2 regions of the Vibrio sp. Of14-4 genome follow, and region 2 is predicted to be linked to the other one. Evidence: predicted binding sites of a transcription regulator. Region 2 holds the regulator's gene; the other holds the start of a gene.

Region 1 (10,591 bases), on a different contig from region 2:
CCTAGCACCTCTGGATGCGCTAGGTATGGCGTCGAGTGCTGGCGACGTAATCAAGGCGCTAAAAGCGCTGAAGTCTGCGCGACAAGCTGGAGATGGAATCGGCGACTTAAGCACTCTAGTCAGTAGTTTGAGAAGGCAAGGCCCGAGAATCGATGATGTTCCAAGTGATTTTCAAGCGTCTTCGGCTGTATGGAAATCTGATACGGCGCAGCAGTTCAGCGAAGATATAGATGTTTTGTTGGATCAGATTCGTCGTGATATAGATGAGCTCAAGAGTTTGGAAGATGAAATGACAAATCTGGTTCGCTCATATCCACCGGGAACGGTTGCTAATGCAGTGCTTGAAGATTTTAGTGAACTTGACTTACAAAGTAGTGTCGCCGTTCAGAGGTTAGCTGCGCCAAATGTGAGAGAGGGATATCTGAGAGCCGTGATACAAGACAATGGTCAGCCTGTTACTGCAGTACGCTCAAGTCGTGGAGATTATATATTTTCTGATACGAAGGTGGGGGCAAAACCGATAGGATTATCATCGAGTAATCAAGACAACATATTGAGTTACTTAGATGCCAATAGCGCTAGAAAAGTAACTAACGAAATCGGTGAGTTACAGACTATCTATGCTAGGGTGATCCCGAGACGCCCTTCTGCACGTTTTAAGGGGCTGTTCCCAATCGAGCAAGGAACTAAAGAATCTCTTAATGGTTTTACTAATTTCTTTGTGAGGACAGGCATGCCGGGGCCAAGCATTCAGGGCCTACCTACTCCTGGAGGTGTTGGAAAACCATTATCCGGAGCTGCTGCTCGGATAAAGAAATTGGTCGGGTGGGAAAAATCGCTAACTGGAGGCAAGGGACACGGAGTTATGCTTGAAATCTCACCATACCCGGGTAATGGGATGATAAAAGTTGGTGAAGGTGAAGTAACTTTTGGTGATATAGCTAAAAAGTTACGTGCCGGACAACCTGTCGAAGAGACTAACCAACCAAGCCGTCTGATGGGAGGAGTAGAAGCATACGTAGATGAACAAGGTGTGCCAAAACTAGCATCATATATGAAAGATCGTCCGGTTAGCATAGCACTGTATGAGAGAGATTATAATGCCTTTCTCAAGACCTTGGATAGCAATTCAGATGAATTTACACGACACCTCAAAAAATTTGAAAAAGGTAAGAAAAAGTTATCGACAATCGAGGAGACAAGAGCAAAAAATGAACAACAACTTGGTGGGCATGGTGTTGTATATGAGGAAAGTCAAGCAATAGGGAGCAGAGAACTCGATAGACTGGAACAAAGCTCTCCAGACCTTAAGCCGGACGTCATTACGGATACTGACGTTGTCCCAAACGGTTTCCAACTAATTAGGGGAAAAGGTGACCCTGCTAAAAGACTTGTCATTAGCGCTCATGCTGCTTTTGACGATAAACCTAGCTTGGTTCACATTCCACCAGGGAAGAAGGTTGTATTCTACGGGCCACACGGTAATACGCTTGCCGATGTTCCTGATAAAGCCGCTGACCCTATAACGAAAGGGAAAGAAAGAATCGGCCTAGAGATGTTTATCAACGGGCAACCCAAGAAGTATGCTTCTATGTCTGGGGGTAGAAGTAAAAGTATTGAATTTGGTGATTTTGATGATGTAGATCTGCTGTCTGCGACGGGTATTGGAGATCTTAAGGAATATGCAGGAGATATAAGAAACTACAAAGTTAAACATTATGAGAAAACCGCACTTAATGCCTATATGGGGGCCGTGTGGGAAAACCGCGCAATGCACGAGGCAGGTCAGGATGTTATACCAACTGATGTAGTCGTTGTTGATCAAAGTGCTGGTTGGGATAAATCACTTAGAGATGTTATACATGAAATGCGGCCTGGCGGCAGATTAAGTAATTATGATGAAGTGTCATTTGTTGCGTGTCGTGAGCCAATGGGCGCGGGAGGGAAAGGCCCCAGTTCTTACATTCATTTTCATGACAGTGGGACAAATGTACCTGGTCAAAACTTGCGAAGTGCACCAGCCACAAATGGTTTACAACAGGATAATAGTTCTTCTCGAACGGTTGTGACCCGTGTAGTAATTACTCGTACCACAACTGGGGTTAAAATTGACCAGCAAGATATTGGTGAGGTAGTTCCAGAAAGACATGTAGCTATACGTCCGAGACAGTCTGTCGAAAAGACTAAAACTGAAGCGCGAACACCGATTACTAAAGGTGGCACGGATGGATTCTCTTGGCCTAAGTTAAGTGGTCAAAAGCCTGATAGTCAGTCATTAAAGTCATTTACTACCCCTAGCGGGGAAACAGCTTCTGTCGTTAGAAATAAGGTTGGGGATGATTTTATGCTTTACACCGCTAACGATGGCGTTCAAGCAAATACTTTGTTGATATCAGTTCACGGTGGTTATCATCAAAGTGCGTCTTTAGCCAGCCGTGCTCCTAAAACGGGAGACATTAAAGTTCCAGGTGGGGTCACTATGGAGTTCTTAGGGCCGCATGGAAGGACATTATCCGATCCCTCGATAGAGATTATGAACAATCCTAACTTTAGCCCACACTCAACGGTAACGAGCTCAGGCCATACGTTCAATTCACATAAAACTACAGGTAGCACACATATGTTCCAACGTAATGTCGTTGATGCCTCTGGTTCAAGTGATGTTGGCAGTATAAAAGATTATCGAATATTTAAATATCAAGGGCGGCATAGTGGTGGTGCGGAAACGGAAGCTAACATAGTGGACGCGATAATAAATAATCGTCAAGGCACAACAAGGACCACAGATGTGCTTACCGTTCGTGAGCGAACCTTTGCTTTCTCAGAGGCGAGCTTAAGTGATGTTTTTCAGCAGTTGGACCTTAAGAACTCACAATATAAATATGTCACATTCAGTGGTTGCAGGAACGAGTTGTCGGCGGCGAACCCACCCAACTACTCAAATAAAGGCGGACAACGTATGTTGATAACCGTTGACGTGTCTGGAGATACCCCAAGAGTTGTCTATGCTAAGCCTATCGCTGAATTGTTGCAGCAGCCCGAGGATGATACAGAAGCCTCTCAGGTTACCCAACATACAGAAGATTCTCAGGCTAGCCAAATAGATAGTTTCAGCCATTTGCATCGAATCTATGACCAACAGAACCGTATTCAGCAATGGGATAGTTGGATACAAAATAATCGTAATGCATTGATGCAATTATTTGAAGAAATGGCAAATGGTCATTCTGAAATATTTCAGGAATATCGTTCCAGTTTTGATGACAATACCGCACTGGATCTATGGGTGAGCGTACAACGTTTAAAAATGGTCAGAGAAAACCCCAATAGTTTCCCAAGAGAAATAGAAAGTGCATTTGTTAACGCGGTTAAGTCGCTCAATTTGGCATTAGAAACTGAGGGACAATAGTCACGCAGAGATGCCAATATAAAAACGGCTGGAATAACCCAGCCGTTTCAAATGTTATTAATCTGTGGCAATTACTATTAACGCCTATCTAAACGGTGCTAATCATCTTTAGTAAAGTTTTCTTCACTAAACTTGTCCAAATCATAAGGTGTTTGTTGATAAACACAGTAATTGAGCCAGTTAGAAAATAGCAAATGTCCATGGCTTCTCCAACTAGCAACGGGTGGGTTGTCTGGATTATCGTTGGGGTAGTAATGTACTGGAATTGAAGGCTCCATCCCTTCGCCTAAATCACGAATGTATTCATGATGTAGCGTTAACGCGTCGTATTCAGGGTGCCCAGTAACAAAGACATTACGCTTGTCCTTGGTTGATGCGAGATATACGCCAGCCACATCGGATGTCGCTAAAATATCGAGGTCAGTATGCTCTTGTAAATATTGAGGCGAAAAGTCGGCATATCTAGAATGGGGTGCTAGGAATGTATCATCAAATCCCCGCAGCAAAGGGTGAAAACAATGATGAATTTGATGATGGTAAACACCTGAAAGTTTTTCTTTGAGCGTACGTTTGGGGAGATCATAAAGGAGCTTTAGCCCCGCTTGAGCTGCCCAACATACATATAATGTTGATGTGACGTGTTCTTTTGCCCAAGCCATAATGGCTTGCAGATGCTCCCAGTAAATGACATTTTCAAATTGTACCAATCCGAGTGGAGCGCCTGTGATGATCAATCCATCAAAGTTGCGGTTTTTTACCGCTTCAAACTGTCGATAAAAATTATTGAGATGTTCCGTGGGCGTATTTTTGCTGGGCCTATCGTCAATACGAAGCAGCTCAATGTCTATTTGCAGCGGACTATTTGAAAGCAGACGAAGAAATTGAGTTTCAGTCTCTATTTTTTTTGGCATAAGGTTAAGAATGAGTACCTTAAGGGGCCGAATTCCTTGAGTTGAAGCCCTTGATTCTAGCATGACAAAAATGTTTTCCTGACGGAGGACATCACTCGCAGGTAATTGATCGGGGATCTTTATTGGCACGGCTTACTTCCTTGGCTATTTAGACGTCTATACTTCTGAATCTAACGTAAACCTTTCTTGATGTCGATAAGATTTTTATGATGTTTTAGAGTAAAGTTAGGGCCTTGTTATTCGAATTGGTTACTTATGGTGTTGAAACTAATCATTGTGCGTGGATTACCAGGTTCAGGTAAAAGCACTTTAGCTAAGACTCTTGGCATAAACCATTATGAAGCAGACATGTACTTCATTAATGAACACAACGAGTATCAATTCAATCCTGATGACATAGCGAAAGCGCATTCTTGGTGTAAAAAAATGGTTCGTAAGAGCCTTAAAAACAAACAGAGTGTTGTCGTTGCCAATACCTTCGTTATGAAATGGGAGGTTACCCCTTACTTTAAAATGGCTAGGCAATATGGCGCTGAGTTTGAAGTGATTGAATGTAATGGTAATTACGAGAATATCCATGGTGTTGATGCAAAGACAATTGCAGAGATGAAAGCACGCTGGCAAAAATGGTGATTAGGAAGCTAGATATTTAATTTATAATACGAGCTTGAGTTCATATACTTTGCTTTCTATGCTCAATGAGTTTTAACCTAACCAACTCAGAGGGCAACAATGGGAAACATTAACGATATTGAACTGCAGACAGCGAGCACACCAACATACGGCCGTAGCCTTTTCCGTGAAGAAGTGCCTAGCGATAAAATGCCTGACATTGAACATGACCCACAAGCAGTATATCGCTTCATACGTGACGAGCTTCAATTAGATGGTAACCCAACGCTTAACATGGCGTCATTCGTGACCACAGTGATGGACGAAGAAGCAAATCGGCTTATTCGGGATAATTTAGGTAAAAACTACATTGATGGGGAAGTATACAACCGTACTCTAGAAATAGAGCAACGTTGCGTAAGGATGTTACTGGATCTTTTCAACGCGCCACACAACATGAAAACGGCGCAAGAACTGGCTGATGATAAAAACATACCCAGTGGATGGGGAACGGTAGCAATCGGTTCTTCTGAAGCTTTGATGCTATGCGCTCTATCTCACAAGGAGCAATGGAAAAAGAAACGCAAAGCCCAAGGTAAACGTTTTGATAAGCCAAATATTGTTATTGGCTCTGATGTTCATATCACCTGGGTCAAGTACGCTCAGTATTTTGATGTTGATATAAAATGGATTCCAATTAGTGAAGAAAACAACTTCGTTATCTCAGCGAACCAAGTACGAGAAGCTGTCGATGAGAACACGACTTGTGTCGTCGCTGTTATGGGGACATCTTACACTGGGCAGAATGATCCTGTCGAAGCAATTAACGAAGTGCTGGTCGATATAAAGAATGACTCTCAAAAAGGCTGGGATGTGCCACTGCATGTCGATGGTGCCAGCGGTGGTTTTATTGAACCCTTCCGTGATGAGAATCAAGTACAGAGACTAAACTGGGATTTCAAGTTAGAGCAAGTGAAAACCATCAATGTGTCTGGTCATAAATTTGGTTTAGTGTACCCTGGGGTTGGTTGGGCATTATGGAAAAATTTTCATGAAATCCCAGAGAAGCTTTTTATTACAACTAATGTCCTTGGCTTTGATGAGTCTACCTACAGCCTTAATTTCTCGCGGGGCAGCGCAATGGTTCTGGCTCAGTACTATAATTTTTTACGATTAGGTAAAAGAGGTTATGGTTCGGTAATACAAAACCTGATGTCGTTAGCACGAGATTTGTCTAATGGGTTAGGCTCTTTGCGCTTAACGGTGACGGAGCATGATAAAAATGCTCAAGATGATGCTTCGGAAACGGTAATTTTTAAAGACAAACCAATATTTTCAGTCATCAATAACGCCGACTATTTTCCAGCATCTGTTGTAAGGCTTAATCTAAAATATGATGGTCAGGATAAACCTTTAACGAATGATGATATTGAAAACTATTTGTACTCAGTTCATGATATATCAGACAAGCTTAAGCAATCTAATTGGGTAGTGCCTGCTTTCACTATGCCGCTTGAAAAAACACCGCCTATCAAAGATAAAAATGATAATGTTATTAAGCCTGCAAATCACGATGTGCCAGCCATTGCAGTGATGCGCATGGTGGTGAAAGAGGGCATCAGTAGAGATATGGTCAGTATATTGATTCAAAATTATGCCGATGCAGTGATCAAGCTTGAAGAGCAAGTGCGTGGTATTCAAAATCCTGATAAGACATATAAAGCAAGTATCTCTTTTGAGCAGGAAGTGGCTTGTGGCGCAACCGATTTAGTTGAAGTGGCTTGCTTGAAGCTGAAGCATATTCAGAAAAATCCAGCAAAAGCATCAAGAGTAGCTCTTGGGGCTAAATAAGCCGATAACTCGCTCTAAACTAATAGTTTAGAGCGAGTTTGTTTTTTCAGCGTATATGTGAAAGTCTAGTTTTTACTAATTAAATGACAGCGGTTTCCTAACCTAGAAAACCGAGCTGACTCATCAAACCTTCTATATACCTTTCTGTCTGATTTATAGCCTTAGAGTATTAGTAATCCAAGCACTTAAACTTTTAAGTAGAGGGTAGGTAATAACAAGGGCCGCCAAAGTAGTGAAAGTGAGCGTAATTGGGCGCTCCCATAGGAAACTTAATCCTCCATCACTGAGCATTAGCGATCTTCGCAAATTCTCTTCCATTAGGCCACCAAGGATAAACCCCAGCAGCAGGGGGGCTAATGGATAACTCGCTAATCGCAATAAAATGGCGCCGATTGCGATAATTAACATAATAAATACATCAATAGTATTAAATGATACTAGATAGACTCCCGTGATAGAGAAAAATAGTATCATGGGTAATAGTATGGTGCGTGGAACTGAAAGTAGCTTGGATATATAAGGGATCATGGGTAGGTTTAAGACTATCAACACCAAATTGCCCAAGTACATAGAGATAATAACTGACCAAAACACGTCTGGATGATCAACAAACAATCTGGGGCCAGGTTGAATTCCATATGCAAGTAACGCTCCCAGCATTATTGCTGTAGTGCCTGAACCAGGAACTCCAAGGGTTAGTAAAGGGACAAACGATCCACTGGATGCAGCATTATTTGCTGATTCAGGTGCAACCAACCCTCGAATACTTCCTTGACCAAATTCCTGTTTTTTATCCGCGGGAGCCAAGTTGCGTTCCATTCCATAGCTAAGGAATGAAGCAATAGTCGCTCCTGCTCCCGGTAAAACACCTGTGAAAAAGCCGAGTATAGACGAGCGAATAGAGACAGGAGTGACTTCTTTTACTTCTTCAATGGTTATTTTCATACTACCGATATTACTTAATTTGCTTTTTTCCTCATTTTGAGTGTCTTTGGGCATTGGGTTAAGCATACCAATTAATGTCTCACCTAGGGCAAAGGTTGCCATAGCCAGCATTAAAAAACTAAAACCATCCATTAGGTCTGTTAGACCAAAGGTAAAGCGTTCTACTCCCACGCCTTTGTCGACACCTACTGTTGAAAGCATAAGCCCAAGTATAGTCATCATCCAAGCTTTGAGAGTTTGCCCTTTACCAGCAAATGCAGCCACAGCAGATAACCCAAGTAGCATAAGTGCAAAATAATCGGGAGATTGGAAACTGAGAGAAACACTAGCTAGTGCTGGAGCAGCCACTAGCAACATTACAGCCGATAAAGTTCCCCCAGAAAATGAAGAGTAAGCGGCTAGTGCCAGCGCTTTACCAGCTTTACCATTTTGAGCCATAGGGTAGCCATCAAACGCGGTAACGACTGTAGACGAGCAACCGGGAGCATTGATTAGGATAGAAGAGGTTGAGCCGCCAAAAACGGCACCATAATATACGCCAGCCATAAGAATCAAACCTGATGAAGGTTCAAGGCTGTAAGTGATTGGAATCATGAGGGCAATAGCCGATATGGGTCCGAGCCCAGGGATCATACCGACAAAAGTACCAACAAAGCAGCCCATAAAGACCATCAAAATATTCATTGGCATGACTGCTGTGGAAAGTCCTTGTAATATTCCATCTATCATAATGCTATACCTTTACAGCCAATTGGAGAAAACTATGCCCGGTTCTAAATAAATACCTAAGCCTAGTGTTAATAAAAGATAAAAGGCTATTGCAAATGGGAAAGATGCACCAAACAACACCGTTTTTCTCCTTTCGCCAAGCAAATAAAAGCCAATCAGGAGGAATGTACCTGTTGCAAGGGCAAAACCAATGTAAGTAAGTCCAAGTCCGTATAAAACCATCAATACTAAAAATTTAATCAGAAGCTTATAATTGAGTATTTTGGTATTTTCATTGTTAGCATCTGGCTTGGCTGTTACCAGCAGTAGTAATGATAAACCAATCCCTGCAAAAGTTAATAGTGTCGGAAGTGTTCTGGCTGTGAATGGCTCATACTCATCACTTGGAAAGAGAGGTATTTGCGTTGTTTGATAACCGTAGCTAAAACATATAACAAGGAATATTAGGGCACTAACTCGGTCTCTATTTGGTAAGTTATTATTGGCTTGTATCTGCTTGGTATGAAAATATTTCGATGAGGACTTTGGCATGGCTAACTCTCGCAATTTACTATAGGTCAAACCGTACATGAGCGCTCAAATAGCAATGGTACTAAAATTAAACTTGGTTAGTTAAAAGTTTAAAACTTCGCTTCTATGATTGAGACGTTCATGTACGGAAAGTTAAAGGGATTTAGCTTATTTTAGAAAACCGAGTTCACTCATTAATCTCCCTATTTGTCTTTCCTGACCTTCAAGAAAGGCATAAAAGTCTTTATCTGCTTTATAGTTATCCATCCATCCATTTCGATTTTTAACTACTTGCCATTCTTCAGTTTTATACATTCTTTTCAGTGCATGATTCCACTTATCTACTTGTTCTTGATTGATTCCCGGAGCTGCAAAAAAACCTCTCCAGTTGGCAAAAACGGTGTTGTTGCCATATTCAGTTAGAGTTGGGATATCGGGAGCCACATCAATACGCTTTTGAGCTGTGATTGCGAGAATTTTTAACTGACCGGATTTAGCTTTCTCAAGAATCTCTCCGAGACCTGTAGATAAGAGTTGCGTTTCTCCTGACAATAGAGCGGCGGTTGCTTTAGCGCCTGCATCATAAGATATATATTTTACTTTTCGCGGGTTAAATCCTTCGTTTTTAAAGGCTGCTGCGATGACTAAATGATCCATGCTTCCTCGTGCAGAGCCGCCGGCGATTTTGATTTTGCTAGGGTTGCTATGAAAGTCTTTCACAACATCAGGCCAGCTTGTATATTGTGAATCTGTAGAAGTAGCTATGGCACCATAATCAGCAATAGTTGCCGCAACAGGAGTTAAATCTCGAAAAGATTGAGGGAATATTCCATTGAGTGCACGGACAACAATCGGAGTAGAGCTTACCATTAAAGTGTTTGGTTGGCGTTCTGCTGTCTCAATTAGGTGTGAAATAGCTTTACCACCGCCACCACCAGATAAGTTTTGAAAAGATACTTGGTCAACAAGCTCTTCTTTGACTAGCACGTCGCCAATACCTCTTGCTGTCATATCCCAGCCACCACCTGCTCCACCAGGTATTAGAAAATGTAACTTTTCAATTTCTTCTGACGCGATAGATTGACTTGCTAAGGGAGCTGCGATGAACACACACACAAGGTGTCGCATAAAACTTTTAAACATAGTTTATATTCCTTATGTTCTATTTAAACCTAACTTGAGCAACCTTTTCACATGTGTGGTGTTAGCCTGCTCATCACTATTAGTGATGCAACAATACTCATATGTTATTTGTTCGTCAATGATATGTTTTAAAACTGAAAGTTAGTGAGGTTAAAATTTATGTTTGGCAGGGTAGTAACTGTCTGTTTTTCAATTAGCTTATTAGAAAGCGAATCTAATTTTGAGGCTTACGAAGTTTAAGAGTTACTGGTTAGACGGCTTATCAAAGTTATTACATTCTTAGAACTTGTGAGCTACTTATGATTTAGGAAAGCGGCTTAGGTTATCTATATTTGAGTGAAAATACTTCATATTAACTAATTTCTTTAATTTTCTTTAGTCTCTATGTAGTATGCTCTATGATAAAACATGGCTACCAAGCATACTACATAACTTATTGCTCTCTTAGTCTTTTTTATTAAAAACTATACTTTAAACCAAT
Region 2 (10,591 bases):
AAGCGATGGCAACTGAACGTTTAGCCTTGTCTTGGCCAATGATATGGCGATTAAGTTCGTGAACAATTTCGCGCGGGGTCATTTCAGACATAATCCAATTCCTTAAATTCTATAACCACTATCTTTGTTTATTCAGCGTTAGCTTCTGGAGTTTCTAGTTCTTCGATAGTGTGATGCTGGTTAGTAAACACACAGATGTCGCCTGCAATTGTTAACGACTTCTCTGCAATTTCACGTGCGTCCAACTCAGTATTTTCCAATAATGCCGTCGCAGCAGCTTGAGCGAAATTTCCGCCTGAACCAATCGCAATCAAATCGTTTTCTGGCTGAACAACATCACCATTACCTGTGATAATAAGCGAAGCGGTTTCGTCTGCCACCGCCAATAGAGCTTCCAGTTTTCTTAACGCTCGATCGCTGCGCCAATCTTTGGCAAGCTCAACTGCGGCTTTGGTCAAGTGACCTTGATGCATTTGTAGTTTGCTCTCAAAACGCTCAAAGAGAGTAAACGCATCGGCCGTACCGCCAGCAAAACCAGCCAACACTTTATTATTGTATAGGCGACGAACTTTACGTGCGTTTCCTTTCATTACAGTATTACCCAGCGATACCTGTCCATCACCTGCGATAACGACTTTATTATTTCGGCGTACAGATACAATAGTAGTCACGAGTGGACCTCATCATTATTTTAATTCCAATGTTAGAAAGTATATGAGGTTACTAAATGACAAATTCAAGGGAAGAGTGTGTATCCTCAAATAATCTCAGTCTAGTTTGAACCACATCGATACCAGCTGTTTGCTGGGCACGATATGTGTGGTCACTTCACTATTATCCGTTTTAAAACATATGATTATATTTTTAAAACAAATTACAGCCATAAATGACAAAAGAATAATTTACTGAGAATCTTTCCAAATGGCACAAGGTTCAATTTTCGCTCGTTGTAGCTTGTGTTTATCTCTTTCAGCATCTCTTTTTAATTTATATGGGCCAAGAACAACTCGGTACCATTTGCTGCCCTCTTTTTTACGTATTTTGCTATTGATGCCTTGGAACGCTATGTCCAATTTACGAGCTTCAGCCTGCGCTGCGTTGGTATAAGCCCCACACTGCATAATGTAAGGGATCTCAGACACTACTTGCTCTTTTGCCGTCACTTCTATTTCCCGATTAGGTAAGGATTCAACGTAATCCCACTTCTCCTCAGGAGGGGCTGGTAAAATCTTCTTAGGCTTAGGTTTTGGCTTAGCCTGCTTAACGACAGGTTGGGGCGGTTCTGGGTCATTACTCAATGTATAAAGCCCATAGCCGAAGATGCCGACCAAGAGCACAGCAAGCAGACCACTTCGCCATGGTTTTCTTGATGGGGATTTTTTGGACGTTGTTTTTTTGCCGCTATTACCGCGACCGCGTTTTACGTAATCTCTATTTGCCACTGCTATAAATCAATGTCTATTACCTCTATCGCTATGGTAATCCAGATTGTCCTGCGATGACAGGGAGGAAATGGAAGCGACACATCAAAATGCATCGCCCATTGATAAGATAAATTATTTAGACAATGTGAATACACAGTTAGAATAAACACCAATGCTAGCGGTGTATGTAATCATGCTCTCTAGCAACTTCTTGGCGGTGCGACACTGTCTCTCACAACTAATTGAGTTTCAAGTAGGCGTGAGCCCGCACGAACATCGTGACCACGCAAGAGATCCAACATCATCAACATAGCTTGACGGCCTATCTCATAACGTGGCTGAGAAATCGTCGTTAATGGTGGATCGCAATATTGAGCGAAGTGAATATCATCAAAACCCACCACAGACAAATCTTGAGGAACACGCAAACCTAATTTTTTCGCCTCTTGAATCGCCCCGATCGCCATTGCATCATTATGGCAAAAAATAGCCGTCGGCGGCTCAGGAAGAGATAGTAGCTGTCTGACTGCCTTAGAACCATCTTCAAAAGAAAAACGGCCTTGAATGCAATAGTTCGGATTCATTGTGATCCCAGCCCGGCGGAGTGCTTGTTGGTAACCTTGATGGCGGAACTGACATAAGACAGCCGATTCGGGGCCAGAAACCTGAGCAATACGTTTATGACCCATTTGAGTCAAATAGTTTACCGCTTCAAAAGCCGAAGTAAGATTGTCGATATGTACGGTTGGTAGCTCAAGTTCAGGGGCAAATTCGCATGCCATTACCATAGGAGGCAAGTTTTTTTGCTCTGGTTTACTCACATCAAAAGGCAAGTCGGTACCAAGCAGTAACATGCCATCGGCTTGCTTGGTAAAAACTAAATTAACAAAAGAACTTTCGCGTTTTTTCTGCTGCCCACTGTCGCCAAGTAACACAATATAACCATGCTCCACAGCCGCATCCTCAATACCTCGAATAATCTCGGTATAATAAGGATCGCAGATATCAGGAATAATCGCGATGATGGTTTTAGATTCATTTCTACGTAAATTACGTGCTAGAGAATTAGGTGAATACCCTGCCTCTAACACCGCATCCTCGACTCGCTTCCTTGTGGCTGAAGATACTTTTTCCGGATTCATTAGCGCACGCGATACAGTCGCAGTTGAAACGCCAGCCAGCTGAGCAACATCCTTCATTGTCGCCATAAATTTATTACCCTCTTTATTTTCCAAACATGGTAGCGGCCTCGCTACCTTAATCGATAGTGATGGACTGCCCTCCATCAAAACGACTATCTTCCAGACAAATCGTTTATCTACCACGTATCATTAAAATAAATTATTAAAATCAATTCATAGTTTATTCATTTCAGCGCAGAATATTACGGGGTGATTAACAAAAATCAGACTAGCTTCGAGATGTGAATCACAATTAAATGAAAAAGCTGAAATCAGCTTAAATCTTGCGGCTCAATATCAATCGACCAACGCACTTTTTTCGAATTCGGTAACAAATTGATCGCAGGCTTTGCACCAAAAAGTAGTTTTTGCATAATGGGACGACTTGTCGTCTGTAGCATGAGTTGCCAGCGATGCTTACCTGCCCTTTTAGCTTGCGGCGCTGGAGTAGGCCCAAGAATCTGGCAATGTTCCTTGAAAAGAGGATGTACTTCGAGAGTGAAACGCACCTGACGTAAAAAATCTTCAACCAGCTGGACTTGATTCGCCTCTGCACGGAATAAAGTTAAAAACGAATAGGGCGGCAAATGTGAACCTTTTCGCTCTTTCAATGCTAACTCAGCAAAATACCGATAGCCTTTGGTAAGCAAGGTTTGCAATAGGCTATGCTCAGGGTGATGAGTCTGAAGTACCACCTCCCCTTGTTTACTGGCACGCCCTGCCCGACCCGCGACTTGAATAAATAATTGAGCCAATCTCTCGGGCGCCCTGAAATCACTGCTGTAAAGAGAACCATCAACGTCCAGTAAAGCGACAAGAGTCACATCAGGGAAGTGATGTCCCTTGGCCAGCATTTGAGTTCCAATAAGAATCTGAAACTCCTTTTTGCTGATTGAGTCTAAGACGGCTTCTAAGCTCCCTTTTCGCCGAGTGCTATCGCGATCAATACGTATGGTTTTAAAGTCAGGAAAAAGCGCCAATAACTGCTTTTCCAGCTGCTCAGTCCCAACACCTACTGTTACTAACTGGGAAGAGCAGCAATTAGGACATTGCCTGATAGTTGCTTGCTGAGAGCCACAATGGTGGCAACGGACTTCATCAGTCGATTGATGATAGGTATAATAAGCATCGCAACGCTTACACTCTGCTATCCAACCACAATCATGACACATCAAGGCAGGAGAATAGCCTCGGCGATTGAGAAAGAGCATCACCTGATTGCCTGATTCAAGATGTCTTCGCATGTCAGCAATCAAAGCGGCAGAAAGTCCGCTATCTAAATACTGACCTTTAACATCAATGACTTTATTGACCGTAGGCAAAGCTTTTCCTGCGCGCGTCGACAGTATCAAATGATGGTATTTGCCAGACAAGGCATTGTGTAACGTTTCCAAAGCTGGAGTCGCTGAGCCTAGTACAATGGGAATGTTCTCTTTACTCGCTCGCATAACAGCAACATCACGCGCATGGTAGCGTAGGCTGTCCTGCTGCTTGTAGGAAACATCATGCTCTTCATCAACGATGATAATGCCAAGATCAGCAAAAGGAGTCATCAAAGCGGAGCGAGTGCCAATAACAATTCCCGCAATTTTATCTCTCGCACTTAACCATGCGTTTAGCTTTTCACTATCGTTTAAGCCTGAGTGAATCACCTCAACAGGAAGGTTGAAACGTTTCCTAAAACGCTTGATGGTTTGTGGCGTCAACCCAATTTCTGGTACTAAGACTAAAGCCTGCTTACCAGCCTCAAGTACTTGCTTTATAAGATTAAGGTAAACCTCTGTTTTACCAGAGCCCGTCACACCCTCAAGTAAAAAGCAACCAAAACCTTGGTGATTATTTACGGTAGCAATAGCAATAGCTTGCTCTTGGTTGAGTTTTGGCTTGTCAACTTGCGCTTCAACATTATCGGGCAAATTAAACCTTGGTATACATTCGGCCGATTCAATCCATCCCTTTTGCTCTAACTTTTGTAAAACGCCGGAAGTAATGTTCTGATCAATGAAATCTTGATGAAAAGTAGGACCACAAGAAAGGGTTTCCATCACCTGAGCATGTCGAATGGCACGCCCAAATCCACGCGTGAGTTGTTCACGACCTTCCAACGTTAAATGCCACTCAATTAATGGGGTAAAAGCGGCTGGTTTTCCTTTACGTAACTGAGCAGGTAAAGCGTTAAATAAGGTCTCACCCAGTGGATACTGATAAAATTGACCGCACCAAACAAGCAGTTCGTATAGGTTACCGTGCCACACTGGCTCAGTATCCAATACCTGTTTGATCGTTTTAAGCTTGTCAAAATCGAAATCAGACTTGTCGTCCAATTCCGTGACCAAGCCAACCATTGTCTTGGGGCCAAACGGCACTGATACTCTGCCACCAACTACTGGATTTACACCAGAAGGGATCTGATAGTCAAACTGCTTATCTATAGGGACAGGCAAGGCTACTCGGACAATCGTCGGGCGCATATCGAATTAACACCAACTCAAAAAAACCAGTCTAGTCTATGTGAAAACCGCCCGACGGGAAAGAAACACCGTCTATTTGATTAAATTGGTTCTAGTCTACGGTTAAAAAAGTAGCACTTTCACACGTAAATCGGTTGATCATAGATCAGCTATTGATTAGAATGTCGCGCCTTAGTGATATGGCTTGTATGGTCAAGCGGTGTCCAAGGTAAAATTTTATTAACTTACGTGTGGTGTCCGGCATAGAATCGGATAGCGACACGGCCTATATTTAGAGGTTTTCCATGAAAGTTGGTATCCACCCAGAATACAAAGCAGTTAAAGCAACTTGTTCTTGCGGTAACTCTTTTGAGTTCAACTCAACTCTAACTAAAGAGTCAATCCACCTAGATGTATGTGACAAATGTCACCCATTCTACACTGGTAAACAGCGTATCGTTGATACTGGTGGCCGTGTTGATCGCTTCAACAAGCGCTTTGGTGCTCTTGCTTCTAAGAAGTAATTTTGTCTTAGAAGTAAAAAGGACGCTGTGGCGTCCTTTTTTGTTTACTGTCACAGCCCAGCTCACTAGCAGTTCCATACAATCATTCAGTTGAGCTATCTCTCACTATCTGGTCTTATCTCCTATCATTTAACCAGATTTGTTAATTTAGCTTGCTCTCTCGCCTTTGCAGCTTGACTGACTTAATCTAGAATGATTTTTCCCTATCTAAATTATTATTAAAATGAGTGTCTACCCCCATGTCCGATGACAACAACCAAGTACTTTCTCCTGAAGAGCAATTTCGTCAGCAAGCCTTGGATTACCACGCCTACCCAACAGCAGGCAAAATTTCTGTAGAGCTATCAAAACCAGCAGAAACCGCCGCTGACCTATCGCTAGCATACAGCCCCGGTGTTGCTGAGCCTGTGCGTGAAATTGCGCAAAATGCTGAGAATGTCTATAAATACACAGCAAAAGGCAATATGGTTGCTGTTATCTCAAACGGCACTGCCATTTTAGGCCTTGGTAACTTAGGACCGCTTGCTTCAAAACCTGTCATGGAAGGGAAAGCGCTATTATTCAAACGCTTTGCAGGTTTAGATTCAATTGATATCGAAGTGAAACACCGCACTATTGAAGAGTTCGTTGATACTGTTGCCAACATCGCAGATACCTTTGGTGGCATAAACCTAGAAGACATCAAAGCTCCCGACTGCTTCGAAATCGAAAAACAGCTTATTGAACGCTGTGATGTGCCTGTTTTCCATGATGACCAGCATGGAACCGCTATCGTCACTGCTGCAGGCATGCTTAACGCCATTGAGTTACAAGGGAAGAAACTCGAAGACGCTATCATTGTTTGTCTGGGTGCAGGGGCGGCGGCGGTTGCCTGTATGGAGCTTTTGATAAAGTGCGGCGCTATGCGAGAAAAGATTTACATGCTGGATCGCAAAGGCGTGATTCATACACGCCGTGATGACCTCAACCAATACAAACAACTATTTGCCAACAACACAGATAAACGCACTCTAGAAGATGTGATTGAAGGTGCGGATCTCTTCCTTGGGGTTTCTGGACCAAACCTGCTTGAACCTGAAGCGCTTAAGTTAATGGCAGACAAGCCGATTGTATTTGCTTGTTCTAATCCAGATCCTGAAATCAAACCAGAGCTTGCTCATCAAGTGCGTAACGACCTCATCATGGGGACCGGACGCAGCGATTACCCGAACCAAGTCAACAATGTGTTGTGTTTCCCATTTATATTCCGCGGCGCTCTAGATGTAAGAGCGAGCGAAATTAATGACGCGATGAAACTGGCGGCGGTAGAGGCTATCCGAGACCTAGCTAAAGAAGCCGTACCCGCTGAAGTATTAAAAGCAGCTGGAGTCGATAAACTTGAGTTTGGGCCAGAATACATAATACCTAAGCCTATGGATCCTCGCTTGTTGCCAAGAGTCGCCAAAGCGGTCGCTAATGCCGCTGTAGAATCAGGCGTCGCTCGTATCGATATGCCAGACAACTATATGCAGTAATAGATGATGCAGCTTTGAAAAAAGCCGCTGACTTCCCAGTCAGCGGCTTTTTCTATTCTAGACATAATGAAATGACGATTAGCCTATCGTGTGATTTATTGATCTAAACATTGGCAACGCAAGTATCTTGTTCTGGCTAGTCTTCATCATAAGACTCAAAAGCGATACCCATCTCAGTCATCAATTTTTTCACTTCAGCTGGAATATCATCAGGGCGATCTTTTCTTAAGTCTTCATCCGTTGGCAGTGGCTGGCCAGTATAGGCATGTAAGAAAGCCTCACAAAGCAGCTCACTATTGGTCGCATGGCGCAGGTTATTAATTTGACGACGGGTACGTTCATCGGTTAATACCTTTAATACTTTCAGTGGGATAGATACTGTTATCTTTTTTACTTGCTCACTTTTCTTCCCATGTTCAGCATACGGGCTTATGTATTCACCGTTCCAATCTGCCATTGCGCACCTTTATGTTTGATTATGTATAAAATTACAAAAGGTAATTTTAGCGGGATTTATGGCCACAAGCAAAGACATATAGACGTCTAGATATATTGACGTCCAAAAAAACTCAAGGTAAAGTAAAAAGAGTTGATTGGAATAACATATCTCTAACATCCACGAAAAGGTATAGTGTTATCTCCAAAGAGGTCACTACTGTTCGAAAGGAAACACTTATGAGCCGCCGTAAAACAGCCACAATTGCAGTGCGTACAGGCATTGAGTCAGATACTCAGCATCATGCTGTCGTGCCGCCTATCTATCTCTCGACAAACTTTGGTTTTCCCGCCTTTGGCGAAGTACCCAAATATGACTATACACGTTCAGGCAACCCTAATCGTGGACTATTAGAGCAGGCTCTCTCTGAATTAGAATCTGGCGCTGGCGCCGTAGTCACCAATTGCGGCACTTCAGCGCTTAATTTATGGGTTTCCACATTTCTTGGGCCAGATGATCTTATCATTGCTCCACATGATTGTTATGGTGGAACCTATCGATTGTTCAACACTCGTGCTCAAAAAGGGGATTTCAATGTTCTTTTTGTCGATCAATCAGATACTCAAGCCCTAGATTTAGCCCTTGAACAAAAACCCAAGCTCATCCTTTTAGAAACACCATCAAATCCACTGGTGCGTGTCGTAGATATTGCACAGGTGTGTGAGAAAGCGCATCAAGCAGGCGCAAAGGTAGCCGTAGATAACACCTTTTTAACCCCAATTTTCCAAAAGCCGCTGGAGCTGGGCGCCGATTTCGTGATTCACTCCACCACAAAATACATCAATGGTCATTCCGATGTGATTGGTGGTGTCATTATTACAAAACATCAAAAGGATAGTGAAGATTTAGCTTGGTGGGGTAATTGTATTGGCGCGACAGGTACACCGTTTGATAGCTATATGACCTTACGCGGAATCAGAACTCTTGCAGCTCGAATGAGAGTCCATGAAGACAGTGCTAACCACATTTTAGCCTATCTGAGATCGCAATCTCTGGTTGGAAAAATCTATCATCCTAGCTTACCAGAGCACCCAGGCCATGAGATTGCTAAGAAACAGCAATCAGGGTTTGGTTCTATGCTCAGCTTTGAATTTTCTGGAAGTTTTGAGCAGCTTAAGTATTTCGTTGGCGAGCTACAATTGTTCTCTTTGGCTGAATCTCTCGGAGGTGTCGAGAGCCTTATTTGTCACCCAGCCTCTATGACTCACAGAGCCATGGGCGAAGAAGCGCTTGAAAAAGCAGGGGTATCACAGCAACTCTTACGCTTATCGGTTGGCTTGGAAGATGCAGATGACCTCATTAACGATCTAGAGCAAGCATTTAATAAAACCAAGGAGTCGCATCAATGAACCCATCGCGACAACTACATAAATTTGGCGGAAGCAGTCTAGCAAATCCTGAGTGTTATCACCGAGTCGCCAAGATACTCAAAGAGTACTCCAACCCAGATGATCTCATCGTAGTCTCAGCAGCAGGGAAAACAACCAATCGCTTGATTGAGTTCTTGGATGCTCTAAACAAAGATGGCCGTATTGCCCACGAAATCCTGCAATCTCTGAGGCAATTTCAAACCCAGTTAGTCACAGAACTACTGCAAGGCGAGTTACAAAACGAGCTTATCTCAGCTCTAAATGATGAATTTAGCACCCTAGGAGAGCTAATAGCGCCTTTAAGCGCCGCGCAAAGATCTTCAGTGCTTGGTCATGGAGAAACATGGTCGGCACGCTTGCTTGCAAGCTTGCTCAATCAAAATGGAATGCCCTCAGTTGCTCAAGACTCTCGAGCATTTCTTCGCGCACAAGCAGGGACTCAACCAGAGGTGTACAGAGGCGACTCCTACCCTTTGCTCAAAGAGGTACTCGCCCAGCATGTCCAACATCGTATTGTTATTACTGGTTTTATGGCTCAAGATGAGCAAGGCCATACTGTGTTGCTTGGGCGAAATGGTTCCGATTACTCAGCAACCGTCATCGGCGCTTTAGCAGAAGCTTCGAAGGTCACCATATGGAGCGATGTAGCCGGTGTCTATAGCGCAGACCCTCGTTTGGTTTCCGATGCCTGTCTACTGCCTTTGCTTCGCCTTGATGAAGCCAACGAGCTCGCACGATTAGCTGCCCCAGTGCTGCATAGTCGCACTTTACAACCTGTTGCCCAAAGCTCGATGGATCTTCACCTTCGCTGCAGTTATGACCCTGAAGCTGGTTCAACTCGCATCGAGCGAGTGCTCGCTTCTGGACGAGGCGCCAAAATCATATCTTCGCTGGATGAAGTGCTGCTCATTCAGCTTCATTTTTCAACCGGGCATGACTTTGAAAGGCTCAAACAAGAAGCATTGAGCGGTTTAAAACGCGCTCAGCTTGAGCCTCTCACCTATGAAGCGCAAGAAGACCAACAAACTCTTCGTTTGGCCTACACCTCTGAAATTGCTGGTGGCGCATTAGAGTATCTGCAAGATGCCGCTATCGAAGCTGAGATTAAACTCAAAGAAGGCTTTTCTTTAGTTGCAGCGGTTGGGGCTGGTGTGACCAAAAATGCCAACCATTGCTACGGGTTTTATCAGAAGCTAAAGTCGGCCCCTGTTGAGTTCATCGCCGAATCTCAATCAGGTTTGAGCCTAGTTGCTATATTGCGCAGCACTCAGACTTCAGGCTTAGTCAAATCTATTCATAGCCAGCTCTTTCAGGCACAAAAACGCGTAGGTATCGCTCTGTGTGGAAAAGGAAATATAGGTTCAAGTTGGCTTGAACTATTCGCCAAACAAAAAAGTAAGCTTGAAAAGCGTCACGGAATAAGCTTTGAGTTAGTCGCCATAGTGGATAGCCAGAACTATTGGTTCTACCCCAAAGGTATTGATCCAACTAGTGTGAGTGACCACTATGAAGAAGAGGCAATAGAATATCAAGGAGATGAGTGGGTTCAAAAGCTCGGTTCTATTCAGGGTTATGATGAGGTCATAGTACTGGATGTCACCGCCAGTCAACAACTTGCCAATCGCTATGTGG

The links. The regulator MetJ, encoded in region 2, represses methionine synthesis genes. The targets are predictions, from matches to a motif close to TTAGACNTNTANANGTCTAA.
Region 1: a site for MetJ is predicted at 4,469-4,488, ahead of metA (homoserine O-succinyltransferase). Genes of this name have one in related genera too.

What each region holds. Positions count from the first base shown of each region.
Region 1 is NZ_JAKRGI010000010.1:10,677-21,267, forward strand. Features, by position in the region: gene MHN79_RS11070 (putative adhesin) at 1-3,409, shown strand, start outside; gene metA (homoserine O-succinyltransferase) at 3,508-4,449, opposite strand; gene MHN79_RS11080 (ATP-binding protein) at 4,576-4,953, shown strand; gene MHN79_RS11085 (glutamate decarboxylase) at 5,053-6,783, shown strand; gene MHN79_RS11090 (tripartite tricarboxylate transporter permease) at 6,937-8,457, opposite strand; gene MHN79_RS11095 (tripartite tricarboxylate transporter TctB family protein) at 8,470-8,988, opposite strand; gene MHN79_RS11100 (tripartite tricarboxylate transporter substrate binding protein) at 9,136-10,095, opposite strand; gene MHN79_RS11105 (omptin family outer membrane protease) at 10,568-10,591, opposite strand, start outside.
Region 2 is NZ_JAKRGI010000007.1:154,809-165,399, reverse strand. Features, by position in the region: gene hslU (HslU--HslV peptidase ATPase subunit) at 1-91, opposite strand, end outside; gene hslV (ATP-dependent protease subunit HslV) at 129-671, opposite strand; gene MHN79_RS09450 (SPOR domain-containing protein) at 903-1,442, opposite strand; gene cytR (DNA-binding transcriptional regulator CytR) at 1,625-2,632, opposite strand; gene priA (primosomal protein N') at 2,878-5,076, opposite strand; gene rpmE (50S ribosomal protein L31) at 5,361-5,579, shown strand; gene MHN79_RS09430 (malic enzyme-like NAD(P)-binding protein) at 5,819-7,093, shown strand; gene metJ (met regulon transcriptional regulator MetJ) at 7,230-7,550, opposite strand; gene MHN79_RS09420 (O-succinylhomoserine (thiol)-lyase) at 7,769-8,938, shown strand; gene MHN79_RS09415 (bifunctional aspartate kinase/homoserine dehydrogenase II) at 8,935-10,591, shown strand, end outside.